2 regions of the Candidatus Clostridium stratigraminis genome follow, and region 1 is predicted to be linked to the other one. Evidence: riboswitches for the same ligand, from Rfam matches in the RefSeq annotation. Region 1 holds a riboswitch; the other holds the start of a gene.

Region 1 (7,952 bases):
TATATTCTCAATTTGGATTTGATTATACAGAGCCAAAATCTTGTGGTATGAGAAGAAAACAAAAATAAATTGGGGTGAGAAAATGACTGATGTAAGATTAATAATTCCATCTAAGGAGTATGAAAAGGAAGCATATGAATACATACAAGAATTTCTAGAATATAATTCGGAAATCAATGGAACTGGAGGGCTAGATCGATACCATAATTATGATGAATGGCTGCTAAAAATTGAAAAGGACATGGACTTACCTAAAATTCCAGAAGGCAGAGTACCTGCGAATACATATTTTTTTGTTAGAACAATTGATAATAAAATTCTTGGAATGATTAATATAAGGTATAAATTAAATGAATTTCTATTTAATGAGGGCGGAAATATAGGTTATTCAATAAGACCTACAGAAAGAAGAAAGGGATATGCAACTTTAATGCTTAAGCTAGGTTTGCAAAAATGCAAAGAATTAAATCTAAATAAAGTTTTAATTACCTGTGATAAAATAAATATTGCTTCAGCTAAGGTTATTCAAAACAACAATGGAATATTAGAAAACGAAGTCTATAGTGAAACCTTTTCTGAAATCATTCAACGATATTGGATTAACTTATTAATGGTGAAAACAACAGAAACCGCGGATGGAATAATATAAAAATCCCATTCCACAGTTTCTGTAGACACAGTACATAAAGAATCTAAAAGTTTTTAAGGTTCTTTATGTCCTGATAGTATCATCAAGAGTGTTAGTGATAAATTTTTAAGTTGTTGTTTTTAACTCGTTTTTACAATTTGGACAAGTCACTGTTAAATTACCTTTTCCTTTAGGTATTCTTAACCTTGTAGGGCATTTTGTACAGTTTATTACAACATAATCTATTAAATGTTCTATTTTATCAGTATCCAATCCAACAACTACTTCATCTCCAATAATAAAAGCTGGTACACCTCTAATTCCTCTTTTCATGAGCTCAGCTCTGGCTAATTTATCTGTACTAATATTTTTTTCTTGGTAATCGATACCTTTTTCTCGAAGATACATCTTCGCAGTAAAACAATGAGGTCAGGTACTTGATGTAAACATTGTAACGTTTTTCATAATAAATAATCCTCCTCGATATATTACTATATTTATATATTACGATTTAATTATATTATTTGCTATAGATTTTTAAAAAAAATAAAAATATTTATTGACTTTTACGTTACGTAAAGGTGTATATTTAGCTTGTAAGAAAATTAAAGTCACTAAATGATTATTTGTATCATTAAAATATTGGAGCAAAAGCATTAAAACCATTTAGGGCATTAAAAAGTACAGGAGGGTTTAGCGGTGGAATATACAGTGCAAAAACTAAGTAAAATGGCAGGAGTAAGTACACGTACATTGAGATACTATGATGAAGTAGGAATTCTTAAGCCGGCAAGAATCAATTCATCAGGCTATCGCATTTATGGGCAGGAAGAAGTTGACAGGCTGCAGCAAATTCTTTTTTATAGAGAACTTGGTGTAAGCTTAGAGAGTATTAAAGATATTATTACTTCACCTAATTTCGATGGAATAAAAGCACTTAAAGAACACAAGTCTAAACTCCTGGAAAAAAGACTACAGTTGAATATACTAATTTCTAATGTTGAAAAAACTATTGAATTAAAAGAGGGGAGAATTGAGATGTCAAATAAGGAAAAATTTGAAGGCTTTAAGAAAAATATGCTTGAAGAAAATGAAAAGAAATATGGTAAGGAAATACGTGAAAAATATGGTGTTGAGGCTATTAATAAGTCAAATAAAAAACTTAAGGGTATGACAGAAGAAGAATATAATGAAATCACAAATTTAGAAAAGGAAGTTATGAAAACTTTAAATGAAGCCTTTACGGCAGGTAATCCAGCTTCAGAACTTGCTCAAAAGGCAGCAGACTTACATCGTCAGTGGGTTAGCTTTTACTGGGACAATTATAGTAAGGAAGCACATGCAGGCCTAGCACAAATGTATGTTGCTGATGAAAGATTTACTTCTTATTATGATAAAGAGCAGCCAGGAACAGCAGAATTTCTAAAAGATGCAATACTGATTTATACTGGAATTAAATAAGAAAAGGGCCGTAATGATAAAGACTAGGTATTTTATCATTGCGGTCCTTATTTTTATCTTTCATGCAATATAGGAGATACACTCTTGTATACAGCCAAGGTTACAATTGAAACAACAAATACTTTTAGAATATTATAAGGAACAATAATCCAAATAATAAAGGAATTTAGGTCTTTAACATTATGGTTTATTGCGGCTCCCATACCAACAACAGCAGAAATCTTAAAGCCTAAAACTGTTTCATATAATGGTAATAGTACGTAGTAGTTAAGCACAGCGCCGGCTAAGGTCATTGCAATTCCGCCTGCGAGTAAACCTAAAAGAGCTCCTTTTTTAGTCTTTTTCTTCTTATATATTATTCCTGTTGTAATGACAAGTACAGATCCAATTATAAAGTTTGCTGATTCACCTATTAGTGCAGTATTTCCTTTGAATATTGCATAAAGTATATTTTTAATTAATTCAACTAATACACCAGCCATTGGTCCGAAGGCAAAGGCCCCCAGAAGAGCAGGTAAATCACCAATATCAATTCTTAAGAAGCTTGGGAATATTGGCAATGGAATTTCAATATACATAAGAATAAATGCGATACAACCTAGTAGGGAAATTTTAATAAGCTTGTTTAATTTGTTATTTTTCATAAATATCCTCCTTTAGAAGATCTTCAAGGGAGTTTGTACAAATGCTTTAGAAAATTAAAAGCCCTGACAAAAAGTCAGGGCAAACTAATCAAATCTAATACACATCTTCTTTCATCCAGACTTTACTGTCGGCCTCGGAGTTACACCGAATCTGCCATAAGGCTCGCGGGCTATACCGCCGGTAGGGAATCCCAATATATGGTCACCCTGCCCTGAAGATAATCATATTAACTTTTACAATTAAATTATACACCATAAATAATAATTTAACAAGGTAACATTAAAAAAACTTTATTAATAAAGTTTGTTAATTCATTTTCAGCACTTCTATTGCTTTTAAGGCAATTTCAAGATTTAGCCTGCTGTCAGAATCATCAATATTAACGCCTGTTATTTCTCTAATCTTCTGTAATCGATATATAATAGTGTTATAGTGCATGTACATCTTTTCAGAGATTTTTTTCATATTTCCATTACATTCAAAATAAATTTTTAAGGTTTTTATAAGCTCTGTTTTATTATCCTTGTCATAATCAATAAGGGGCTTTATATTATCTATGCAGAATTCCATAAGTTCATTTTGAAGACCATCATAAGAAAGTATTCGATAGATGCCTAAATCATCGTAATGTATAATATTACCAGATTTGCTTTTGCTTAAATTTTCTACAATTAATTTAGCCTGCTCATGACTTTTATAAAGCTCAGTAACTCCTTTATAAGCACGGCCTATGCCCATAATAAGCTGGTTTTTATTAAATCTTTTCTGAGCTTCTTTAAGAATATCTGAACAAAAACACAGAACTTCATTTTTTATTACTGTATCACCTTTTGAATTTTCACAGCCGAATAATATTAAAATTCTATCACTTTTATCTACATAAATTATGCTTGCATTTTGGTGTTTAATTTTTCTGTTTATAATAAACATTAAACTGTTAATACTATCTTGTATTAAATTCATATTATTTTCAGTGTGTTTTATTTGTTTATATATATCTTTTAGTGAAATTATAATCAATGCATATTTAAGTTCTTTATTGAAATTAAAGTTTTTTGCCTTTTCCAAGGCAATTGCTTGATTACTTTTATTACTACTTAAAAGATTATCAAAGAATTCAAGCTTATAATTACTTTCCATGTTATACAAAGATAGCCTTTTTACAAATTCTAAGGCTATAATATGTACATAGGATTCAATAAGCATGTTATCAATTGGTGACAAGACTCTATTATCAAGCCATATAAAAATAAAGCCGTAATCAACATTATCTATAACAATAGGTATAGTTCTGCGTTCGGTATATTTACCATTAAAATTATCTCGGCTTAGGTCATAATTCTTACCGCCTTCCTCATGGAAAGTTGAATTTTTTGTGCTTATATAATTATAAATTATCTTTTCTATAATACTTATATGAGTTAGATCTTCACAGAAAATTTCTGTACTGTCCTGCATACTTTCATAGATAGCTAGCGAATTACCGATGTTCTCATAAAGCTTTTTACCTATTTCCTTAAGACCACCCCCCTTTGTCATAATGTCCATTATTTCTCTACTGAATTCTTCTATATTAATTAGCATATTCATTTGATTGTTTATAACTTCAGTGAGGATTACAGAGATTAAATCAGTATGAGAAACACAAAAGGGAAGTTCAATTATAGGAAATTCTAACTTATCAGCTAATTCTATTATATTTGAGGGCAGCTCTCTAACATATCTTCCTACCTTAATGCCAAGACCTACAACACCTTTTTCTTTTAACTTTGGAATTATATCAAGCAGCACATTTATATTATCCTTTATTGAATAAGCAGTAGTAATAAGGAGTTCGCCATCGCTTACCCATTCAATTATATCAGGAACTTCCATAACATTTACCTTTGTTATTCTCTTTGATGAGCCTGACCTGCCTGCCAAAATCTTTGAACCTTTAAGAATGTCTAGGTTTAAAAGATTTTCAATAGATATTCCTAAATAGCTGAACATGATATACCCCCTATAAAATTAACAATAAAGTAGCGCCCTTAAAAAGGCTCATATACCACATTTTACCTTGATTCTTGTAAACAATCAACAATTAATTTATTAAATATTTAGAATATTACAACAAAGGTAAAGAAAAATAAATATAGAATTTAAGTAATAGAATCTTAATAAAGGAATGGTTTACTTTGAGAGCTATTTATATATGTAAGGATTTAATGAATTATATTACAGGGCAAAAGAATTTAGAAGGACAAATCCATTCCGTATTTAAAAATGCCTGTAATATAGCGCTGAATGATAAATTTATAACAATATTAAGCAAAGATAAATATATGGGTCCCATGAGCTTAACTGTTGATGCTGAAGTTCAAACAAACTTTATTAACATAGGGTTTAAGCAAGACTTAAAGATGGAGATAAATGTAAACGGTATCATTTCTTCTAAGGGAAATATTTATATAAATTTACAAAATGTAAAACTATGGGGTTCAGAAGCAGAACTAAAACCTTCTGCTCTGGCTGAGAAGAATATATTAGATAATCTAGTAGTTGTAGAAAATGCAATAATAACAAAAGGTAACCTTTATGGCATAGGGCCGCTAATAAATATTTTAGTTAGTGAAATGCCAGAACTAAATTTGATGACATTTCCCATTAATCATATTGATGCTAATTTTAACTTTATAAGAAATAGATTTATTAATTTCATGAATATAACAGCAGCATTTGATATAGAAAAAATATCTAATGCAGCAGATAAAGTTATAGGTTTTGGTACAGGCCTTACACCGTCAATGGATGATTTTATATGTGGTATGATGATTTCTTTTGTATATTTAGGTGATTATTATAAGTTAAATATTGCAGCTATTTACACATTTAATATGGAGCTAATAAAAAGTGGGCTTAAAAAAACAACTAAGGTAAGCGCGGAAATGCTGAAACATTCAAGTCTTGGAAGGAGCAATGAAGCTGTAAGACAATTATTGCATTCAATTTTACATGAAATAGAAGGGGAAAAAGTAATTAAAGCTTTAATTAATACCATTGGTTTTGGAGAAACATCTGGAACTGATACAGCACTTGGTGTATACACAGGGTGCAGAATAATGACTAATTTAAGGTATAGGAGGTTTTGGCTAAATGATGCTATGCATTGAAACACGAAAAAATACTTACTATGATTCCGTAGCTCTTATGCTAATAACTAAAGAAATTAAGAAGATGCAGGGAGTAAAAGAAGTTATAGTTGGTATGGCTACAGATTTAAATAAGGAACTATGTGCTAATTTAAATTTGTCAAATGAAGAAATAGAGATGCTTACACCTAATGACTTTTTTATTGCAGCTGCTTCAGAAGAAGAAAATGCATTAGAAAAAATAGTAAGGAAGGTAGATGAGCTTTTAAACTCTAAAAAAGATGAAGGTGAAGCTGAAATAAAGGCTCGAACCTTGCAAGGAGCTGTAAAGCAGCTTAAGGGTGCTAATATGGCAGTAATTTCTCTTCCAGGAAAATATGCAGCTGAGGAAGCAAGAAAAGCTCTTTTAAGCAACCTTCATGTAATGCTTTTTAGTGATAACGTAACAGTTGAAGAAGAAATTGATCTTAAGATACTAGGAAGAGAGAAAGGTCTTTTAGTAATGGGACCCGACTGCGGTACAGCAATTATAAATGGAATTCCTCTCTGCTTCGCTAATGTAGTTAGTAAGGGAGATATTGGAATAGTAGGTGCTTCAGGTACAGGTACCCAGGAAGTTACAGTAATAATTGATAAATTAGGTAGTGGGGTTTCTCAGGTTATTGGAACAGGAGGAAGGGATCTTAAAAGTGAAGTAGGCGGTATTATGATGCTAGAAGGCTTTAAGGCTCTAATAGATGATCCATCTACTAAAGTTATTGTTTTAATTTCAAAACCCCCTGCAGCTGAAGTGGCAGAGAAAATATTAGAAATGGTAAAAACTACGGAGAAGCCTGTAGTAGTTAATTTTATTGGTGGAGATAGAAATCAAATAGAAAAAAAGGGAGCCTATGCATGTATTAGTTTAGAGGATGCAGCTCATAAGGCAGTTAGCTTATCTAAAGGTATAGCTTGTAAAGATTTCGAAGGTTTTACTATGGAGGAAGCTTTGGTTGATGAAATAGTTAATAAAGAAGCAGCTAAGCTTCAAAGCTCTCAGAAATACCTAAGGGCATTATATACTGGTGGTACTTTGGCTGATGAAGCTATGAAACTTCTAGGTAAGGAAGGCTATAATATTTATTCAAATATACCACTTAGTCCCGAATTCAAGTTAAAAAATATTCATAAAAGCTTGAAGCATACTTGTATTGATTTAGGAGATGATGATTTTACACTAGGGAAACCTCATCCAATGATTGACCCTATTGGAAGAGTTGAAAGGCTTCCAATGGAAGCTTGTGATGATGAAGTTGCTGTAATCCTAATGGACTTTGTTATTGGCTATGGATCTAATATGGACCCAGTTGGAGAAATGCTGCCTCAGATTATAGAAGCTAAGAGAAACATGGAAGAAAGGGGAAAATATTTATCTGTTATTGGATATATATGTGGAACTGAAAAGGATCCTCAAAGTTATAGTGAGCAGGCTCAAAAGCTTAAAGAAGCTGGTGTTATATTAATGCCATCAAATGCTCAGGCAGTACGACTTACCGCAATGCTTTTAAATAAGATTAAATAAAAAGGCAAAGGAGGTGTAAATTATGTCTCTTGTAAACAAGCTATTTGACAGCGAATTAAAAGTTGTAAATTTAGGACTTGAGTCCTTTTGCAAGGATTTAAAGGAGCAGCATGTATCTTGCATTCATGTAAATTGGAGACCCCCAAGCGCGGCTAGCAAGTTGCTTGGAAGGCTTGAAGAGGAAGATATAAAAGAAAAAATAGAAAATGCTAATAAAGAAGCTGTAAACAGATTATTAGAGGCTCAGCCGGTTATTTTAGGTGTAGGCACTGCAGGCTCAGATATTCCAGGCATGACTAAGAGAACAATCCTTCATGCAGGACCTCCAATAACTTGGGATAGAATGAGCGAGCCGTTAAAAGGAGCAATTGTAGGAGGCCTTATTTATGAAGGGTTGGCTCCTAATGAAGAAGAGGCAAGAGCCTTAGCTGCTTCCGGAGAAATAATCTTTGACCCTTGCCATCATCACAGTACTGTAGGACCAATGGCTGGAGTAGTAACTTATTCTATGCCAGTTTGGAAATTG
Region 2 (7,952 bases), on a different contig from region 1:
CTTCTAGAAGATTTAAATAGTGATTTGCCTCACGAAGCACGTGATCACTTAAAAGAGGAAGAATTATAGATTTGATTTTACAGCCTAATAGTCCTTCTGTAGCTTGGGCCTTAAAGTCTCTTAGTTTACTAGTCTCCTTAAGAGTATTGTTAGTAAGGGCAGCAGTCTCTAGAGTTGATTTGTATGCCTCTGAGGCCTCCTTACTTAAGGCCTCAAACTCTTTCCCAAAGTTATTTGCCATATTGAACAATTCCTCTTCTGTAGGATCAAGCATTCCTCTTATGAAGAAGGAATGTTCCGACATTATGTCATCCCAAAAGATTTCATCCTTTAATATGTCTTTCTTACTATTGATTTCATTTCCACTTTGTAATCTTTTTAAAAGCTCAGTAAAGGTCACAGCTTCTTTTATTATGTGATTTATTAAGTGGGGGTAATTTGTTGTAAATATCCTGCAATTGAGTACATCAGCTCTAAGCTTTTTTTTGAAGTTGATAATTTTATTAGTTGCACCGAGAGAACTGTTATTAAGCATATAAACCTGTTCTTCCAGCATTGATATACCTTTGTTATCTATACCAGGTCTTATAGAACCTTCCATAGAAGTTACACCAGGGTCTATGAAAATGCCAGTAAAATATTGAGTTGCCTTTTCTGCTGCTGCAGTATATTTAGTTACAAACTCATTGGATTGCAATGCCTTTTCAGAAATAACTCCATTTGATAAGGCTGCTGTATGGGATAATAATCTTGTAAATTCATTCTTAAAGCTATCAGCTAACATTGCTAAGTTTTTGTCTCTAGGGGTAAAAGCTGCCTCTAAAAATATAGAATGTTCCTTCATTATTCGAAGGAAAAATAAATTTAATTCTAAGGACTGGCTTATAAATTTTAGCCTTTTTATCATAATATTCTCCTATTTTAATTACTTAAGCCATTATAAGTATATTCTTTACTAATACATTAAATGTCACAAGAAGTGTATATTGATATATGTAAAGCAAAGCTATATAGTTACTATTATGGAGAAAATTCTTTAAGAAGAAAGCATATAAGTCAAGAGGAATACACTTGGCTTATTTTAATTTAGTTGGTTAAACTAATTTTTTAGGAGATAATTCAAAAGAAATAAAGCTTAAACTATTTTGATGTAAGGTTATATTTTTTAAGACTATGTTCAATAATTAAACTTTTTCATTTAAGCAGGCGTCTATTAAGTGAAAGTAAGTTAAGATACGTATCTATAACAAGGAAGGGGAACTTCAGGGGAATGAGTAGAGGCAGTTTAGAAAAGCAAATAGTTGAGTTTGTTATTAAAAATAAGGAGAGTCATTATAGATTGGCCTATAGCTATGTAAGAAATGTTGAAGATGCTTTGGATATTGTACAAGAATCCATTTTTAAGGCAATTTCATCTATGGACTCATTGAAAGAACCAAGCTATATAAAAACTTGGTTTTATAGGATTATTATAAATACCTCTCTTGATTTCTTAAGAAAACAAAAGAAACTAAAGATTATAGATGAAAGGGTTCTAGAAAGTTTTGGATCTGAAGCCATAGACCAATATGAAGACTTTGACTTGAAAATAGCATTGAATAATCTGCCCGATGCTTACCGAAGTGTAATAATTCTAAGATATTTTGAAGATTTAAAGCTGAAGGAAATTGCAGAGGTGCTCAATGAAAATGTTAGCACAGTGAAAAACCGTTTATATAAGGCCCATGAGAAGCTACGGCTAAAATTAATTGATAATGAATTTAACAAGGAATACCAAAGGCGTAATAATTAATAATTATTACGTGCAGAATAAGGAATACTTAGGGGGTTAATAGGATGAATAAAGATCTATTTGAGCTTAAAAAGGAATATCTTGAAATACCCATTCCAAAAGAATTAGACTTTATAGTAAAAGGAGCTTTAAAAAAGGCAGGAGTAAAGAAAAATAATACCTTAAGAAGAATAAGTATAACAGCTGCTTCAATTGCTGTTTTAATAGCAGCACTAACCATTGGTGTTAATAGCAGTCCTGTTTTCGCAAGGAACTTAGCAAAGGTTCCTATTGTAGGTAATATTGTAAGAATCATAGCCTTTAAGGAATATGTTGTTGATGAAGGAAACTATAATGCAAAAATAAAAACTCCTGCTATACAAGGTTTAAAAAATAAAGACCTGGAAAGCAGCTTGAATGAAAAATATCTTGCTGAAAATAAAAAGCTGTATGAAGAATTTACAAAGGAAATAGAAGAGTTAAAGGGAAAAAGCGAAGCACATTTAGGTGTAGACAGCGGCTATATTGTTAAGACAGATAATGAGAATATACTATCAGTAGGCCGTTATGTAGTAAACACAGCTGCGTCTTCCTCAACAACAATGAAATATGACACCATTGACAAGCAAAGGGAGGTTTTGATAACACTACCCAGCTTATTTAAGGATAACAGCTATGTAAAAACAATAAGTAATTATATTAAAACACAGATGATAGAGCAAATGAAAGCCGATGATAGCAAAACCTATTGGGTCCACATAGATGGCAAGGAGGATGTATTCCCAGTTTTTAATGAAATAGCAGAAAATCAGAGCTTCTATATAAATCAAGAAGGTAAATTAGTAATATCCTTTGATAAATATGAAGTAGGTCCAGGAGTTATGGGAATTGTAGAATTCACAATTCCAACAGAGCTAATTAAAAATACACTGGTTGGAGATGAATATATTAAATAGAACAGCGTTAAATCTGCATTAGACTTGAAGATAAAAATAAAATATCAATTTCCATGACGGCTGAGGTTTTAAAATTAAGGCTGAAGAGGCAGAAATAACAAAGAAGGCAGAAATAGTATAAAGCTCTTTTTGCCTTCTTTATTTATTGTAGAGTTCTACTATTTATTAATATTTTGAAATGATTTGATTTTAGTCTTCAAAAATATCTTTCATTTTCACAGGCTGCATCATCATTGGATTCATTGGGGGCATCATAGGTGTCTGGCCCATAGGCATTTGATCCATCATCGGATTCATTCCAATGGATTCCATCATCATAGGGTCCATCATCATAGGTTGCATCATCATTGGGTGATGGTGGTGCATGTGCTTGGAATCAGAGCTTGTATTATGATGTCCATGATGCATCATCATAGGGCACATCATCATAGGATCCATCATCATAGGCTGCATCATCATAGGATCCATCATCATAGGCTGCATCATCATAGGATCCATCATCGTAGGTTGATGGTGGTGCATGTGCTTGGAGTCTGAGCTTGAATTATGACATCCATGATGCATTGAATCAGAGCTTGTTTTATGATGCTCATGATGCATTTGAGGCATATGGCATGGGTGCATTGGATGGCAAGGCATAATTGGATGACAAGGCATCATTGGTGGCCTCGGTTGTGGCTGTGGCTGTGGCATAGGCATAGGCATTGGTTTTGCAACTGGCTCAACATTTAGCTTCAAATTTGCCGGTTGTACTACAGGCTCTATTTTCAACTGTATTTTTATTGGTTCCATAACTATAGCTCCCATTTTTGGTGCTATATTAAGTTCCATATTACTTGGCTCCATTTTTGGGGTAATTTTTGGCTCGATGTCTAATTCCATTTTATTCGGTTCCATTTTTGGCTGTATGGTTAATCCGAAATTTTGAGGTTCCACTTTAGGCTCAATATTTAATTGAAATTGTGTTGGTTCTACCTTTGGCTGCAAAGTAATTTCTTGTTTTAACGGTGGAAGTGGTTTTATTGGCTCAACATGCTTCGGAGGCATAGGCTGAGGTGCTGGCATTGAGTGCTTCATTGGTGGCATGTGAGGCATAGGCTGAGGTGCTGGCTGTGGAATTGGCTGGATTGGAGGCTTAATATTCCTATCCTCAGCCCTATACCACCCATTATCCATCATGGGGCAAATTAGTGGATAATTAACATCTACATAGTCTGGTATTTCGTTTTTTTTATACATAGTTAAGCTCCCTTTAAAATATTACATCACTTTAATATATGCTATTCTTTTACATAGTGCCACCTGAGAACTATAAGACCTAGTTAAATAAATTTTAATGTAGCATGGGATGTTCTTGCGGCTCAATAGTTTGGATAAGTAGCATTGTAATTAAGTTAGTTACTATTTATGCAAGCAATAGGAAAGTGAAAACTGGTAACTTGATTTTCAAGTATATTAGCATTAATATTTATTTATAATAATAAAATAAATGAGGTGATGGAATGATTGGAGATTTAATAAGAAAAAACAGATCATATAGAAGGTTTTATCAAGATAAGCCAATAGAATTGGAGACCTTAAGAGAATTAATTGATTTTGCGAGACTAAGCCCTTCTGGTGCCAATAAACAAGTACTAAAATATTTTCTTTCAAATACGAAGGAGACCAATGAAAAAATATTTGCAACTTTAGGCTGGGCTGGATATTTAAAGGATTGGAATGGCCCTGAAGAAGGTGAAAAACCAAGTGCCTATATAGTTATGCTTAAGGACAAGACTCTTGGCAGTGGAATGGCTCAAGATGAAGGCATTTCAGGACAAAGTATACTTCTTGGTGCTATAGAAAAAGGATTAGGTGGATGTTTTATATTTAATATAAATAAGAAAAAATTATCAGAGGAATTAAAATTAGAAGATAGATATGAAATAGCACTTATTATAGCTTTAGGGACTCCAAAGGAAGAGGTCGTACTTGAAGAAATGGGAACTTCTGGTGATGTTAAATATTGGAGAGATGAAAATAAGGTTCATCATGTACCTAAGAGAGCTTTAGATGATATAATACTTTAGTTATGGCTGCACAGTAAGATTTTCAAGAAATGCTGAATAAAATTTAATTTATTACTTGTCAAAACATTTATACTTTGATATTATGAAACTGTAAAATTAAATAAATCTTCAGGGCAGGGTTTGATTCCCTACCGGCGGTATAGCCCGCGAGCCTTATGGCAGATTCGGTTAGATTCCGAAGCCGACAGTAAAGTCTGGATGGAAGAAGATTACAAAGCAGATGTCTAATTTTTTTGCGTTATATTCATACGTTTGAAATTAGCTTAACTCGCATTTTATGCCCTGAGATTAAACTCTCGGGGTTTTTATTTTGCTTAAAATTGGTTGTAACTTAGGAATATGCCTTTACAAAAATGGAAATAAAAAATCTATAACTAATTTTATAAAGAAGGATGAATTTTATGGATATAAAGTATATGAAAAGAGCATTAGAACTTGCAGAAAAGGGCATTGGCTATACAAATCCCAATCCCTTAGTGGGAGCTGTTATCGTTAAGGATGGACAGATTATTGGGGAAGGCTATCACGCATTATATGGAAGCAGCCATGCGGAAGTAAATGCTTTTAAAAATGCTAAATATGATGTAAAAGGTGCCACACTATATGTTACCTTAGAACCTTGTTCTCACTATGGCAATACTCCTCCCTGTGCAAATACCATTGTGGAAAAGGGTATCAAGAAAGTAATAATTGGTTTAAAAGACCCCAACCCTTTAGTGGCAGGCAAGGGAATAAAAATCCTTAAGGAAAACGGTATTGATGTTGTAACGGGAGTACTTGAGGAAGAGGGTAGGAAATTAAATGAAATATTTTTAAAATATATAACTACAAAGCTGCCTTTCTGCATTATGAAAGCAGCCATGACACTAGATGGTAAGATAGCAGCTTACACAGGTGATTCAAAATGGGTTACTGGTGAATCTTCTAGACGGTATGTTCATAAGCTTAGACACAGAGCAGCAGGAATAATGGTTGGGATTGGCACAGTGCTTGCAGATGATCCCATGTTAAACACTAGACTTGAAGATGAAGAAGGTAGTGATCCAATAAGAATTATTGTAGACACTTATGCTAGAATCCCACTTGAAGCTAAGGTGCTTAATTTAAATTCTAAAGCTAAAACAATAATTGCAGTAACAGAAAAAGCAGATAAAGAGAAGTTAGAAGCCATTAAAGAAAAGGGAGCAGAGACTATAATAACACCTATAAAAAAAAATAGGGTAGATTTAGGATATCTAATGAAAGTTCTTGGAGAAAGAAAAATCGATAGTATATTACTTGAAGGGGGCAGCAATTTAAACTATACAGCGCTGGAAGAAGGCATAGTAGATAAGGTTAACATATTTATTGCACCTAAAATCCTTGGAGGTGAAGGAGCAAAAACCCCAGTTGGAGGAGAAGGAATAGCACTTATGAAGGATGCAATAGAGCTTAAGGACATAGATATTCATCAATTTGGAAAGGACATAATGATAGAAGGCTATGTTAAGTAGTAGGTATATTAAATATGAGGCTATATTAAAAGGAGTGTATTAATTAATTTTTGCTAAATAAGGAATAGATAGAGGTGAGAAATGAATGTTTACGGGTATTGTGGAAGAGATTGGTGAAATTCAAGGCATAATAAAATCAGAAAAGTCAGCTCGAATAACTATTAAGGCATATAAGGTTTTAGAAGATGTAAAACTTGGAGACAGCATTTCTACTAATGGTGTATGCCTTACAGTTACAGCTTATAGTAGTGATAAATTCACAGTTGATGTTATGGCAGAAACCATGAGAAGGAGCAATTTAAGCAGTATTTCTAAGGGAACTTATGTGAATCTCGAGAGGGCATTAAGAGCTGGAGACAGGTTTGGCGGACACATGGTAAGCGGACACATTGATGGCACTGGAGATATAAAGTCTTTTGAACAAGAAGACAATGCAATTTGGCTTACAATTGGGGCACCTTCAGTTATTTTGAAATATATTGTGCAAAAGGGTTCAATAGCAATTGATGGAGTAAGCTTAACAGTTGCATATGTAGATGATAAGGTCTTCAAAGTTTCCATTATTCCGCATACTAAAGACGCTACAACACTAATAAAGAAGAAAACTGGTGACATAGTAAATTTAGAGTGTGATATGGTTGGAAAATATATCGAAAAGTTTTTATTGTATAAAGAACCATTGCCGGCAAAAAAGACCATAGACTTTAATTTTCTTAGTGATAATGGCTTTGTATAAAGGGTGCTTGGATTGGAAGAATTTAAAAGGTCTTTTGATGATAGTTTTCAGATGAAATTTTTCAAAACTAGATTAAAGCACTAATAATATATTAGTGAATAAAAATTGGAGGAGAAATTTATGTTTAAATTTAACGCAATTGAAGATGCAATTGAAGATATTAAGGCAGGAAAAATGGTAGTTGTTATTGATGATGAGGACAGGGAAAATGAAGGGGACCTATTAATGGCAGCAGAAAAAGTTACTCCAGAGGCTATTAATTATATGGCTAAGTATGGAAGAGGACTTATATGCATGCCTACTATAGGAAAAAGATTAAGGGAGCTTGACATCTTGCCAATGGTAAATCACAATACAGATTCCCATGAAACTGCTTTTACTGTATCCATTGATGCTGCAGATAGTACCACTGGAATATCTGCTTATGAAAGGGCAGCTACGATTTTAAAGGTTATAAATTCTAACTCAACAGCTAAGGACTTTAATAAGCCTGGGCACGTATTTCCTCTTGAGGCAAAGGAAGGTGGGGTATTAAAAAGAGCTGGGCATACTGAAGCAGCAGTAGACTTAGCAAGACTTGCTGGTTTGTACCCTGCAGGAGTAATATGTGAAATTATGAATGAAGATGGTACTATGGCAAGAACACCAGAGCTTATGGATTATGTTAAAGAGCATAAATTAAAAATTATAACCATTGCTGATTTAATAGCTTACCGTAAGGATAAAGAAGTTTTTATAAGAAGAGCTGCAGCAGCAAAATTACCTACTAAATATGGGGAATTTAATATGATAGGCTATGAGAATATATTAAATGGTGAACATCATGTTGCCTTAGTAAAAGGTGATGTATCAGATGGAAAACCTGTTTTAGTTAGAGTTCATTCAGAATGTTTAACCGGAGATGCCTTTGGTTCCTTAAGATGTGAC

Evidence for each region. A riboswitch is a leader RNA that binds a small molecule or an ion and turns the genes downstream of it on or off. The one in region 1 is predicted to bind FMN.
Region 2: another riboswitch for FMN. It lies ahead of ribD (bifunctional diaminohydroxyphosphoribosylaminopyrimidine deaminase/5-amino-6-(5-phosphoribosylamino)uracil reductase RibD); the one in region 1 lies ahead of ACJDUG_RS04200 (ECF transporter S component).

The regions. Positions count from the first base shown of each region.
Region 1 covers NZ_JBJHZZ010000001.1:851,742-859,693, forward strand. Annotated here, with positions in the region: gene ACJDUG_RS04180 (GNAT family N-acetyltransferase) at 1-68, shown strand, start outside; gene ACJDUG_RS04185 (GNAT family N-acetyltransferase) at 83-649, shown strand; partial or broken gene ACJDUG_RS04190 (glutaredoxin family protein) at 755-1,045, opposite strand; gene ACJDUG_RS04195 (MerR family transcriptional regulator) at 1,328-2,089, shown strand; gene ACJDUG_RS04200 (ECF transporter S component) at 2,143-2,733, opposite strand; FMN riboswitch at 2,833-2,957, opposite strand; gene ACJDUG_RS04205 (PucR family transcriptional regulator) at 3,041-4,726, opposite strand; gene ACJDUG_RS04210 (oxamate carbamoyltransferase subunit AllH family protein) at 4,912-5,886, shown strand; gene fdrA (acyl-CoA synthetase FdrA) at 5,870-7,426, shown strand; gene ACJDUG_RS04220 (YlbE family protein) at 7,449-7,952, shown strand, end outside.
Region 2 covers NZ_JBJHZZ010000005.1:28,843-36,794, forward strand. Annotated here, with positions in the region: gene ACJDUG_RS09415 (DUF2935 domain-containing protein) at 1-907, opposite strand, end outside; gene ACJDUG_RS09420 (RNA polymerase sigma factor) at 1,271-1,792, shown strand; gene rsiV (anti-sigma-V factor RsiV) at 1,837-2,727, shown strand; gene ACJDUG_RS09430 (hypothetical protein) at 2,917-3,966, opposite strand; gene ACJDUG_RS09435 (nitroreductase family protein) at 4,230-4,796, shown strand; FMN riboswitch at 4,897-5,010, shown strand; gene ribD (bifunctional diaminohydroxyphosphoribosylaminopyrimidine deaminase/5-amino-6-(5-phosphoribosylamino)uracil reductase RibD) at 5,198-6,289, shown strand; gene ribE (riboflavin synthase) at 6,375-7,025, shown strand; gene ACJDUG_RS09450 (bifunctional 3,4-dihydroxy-2-butanone-4-phosphate synthase/GTP cyclohydrolase II) at 7,146-7,952, shown strand, end outside.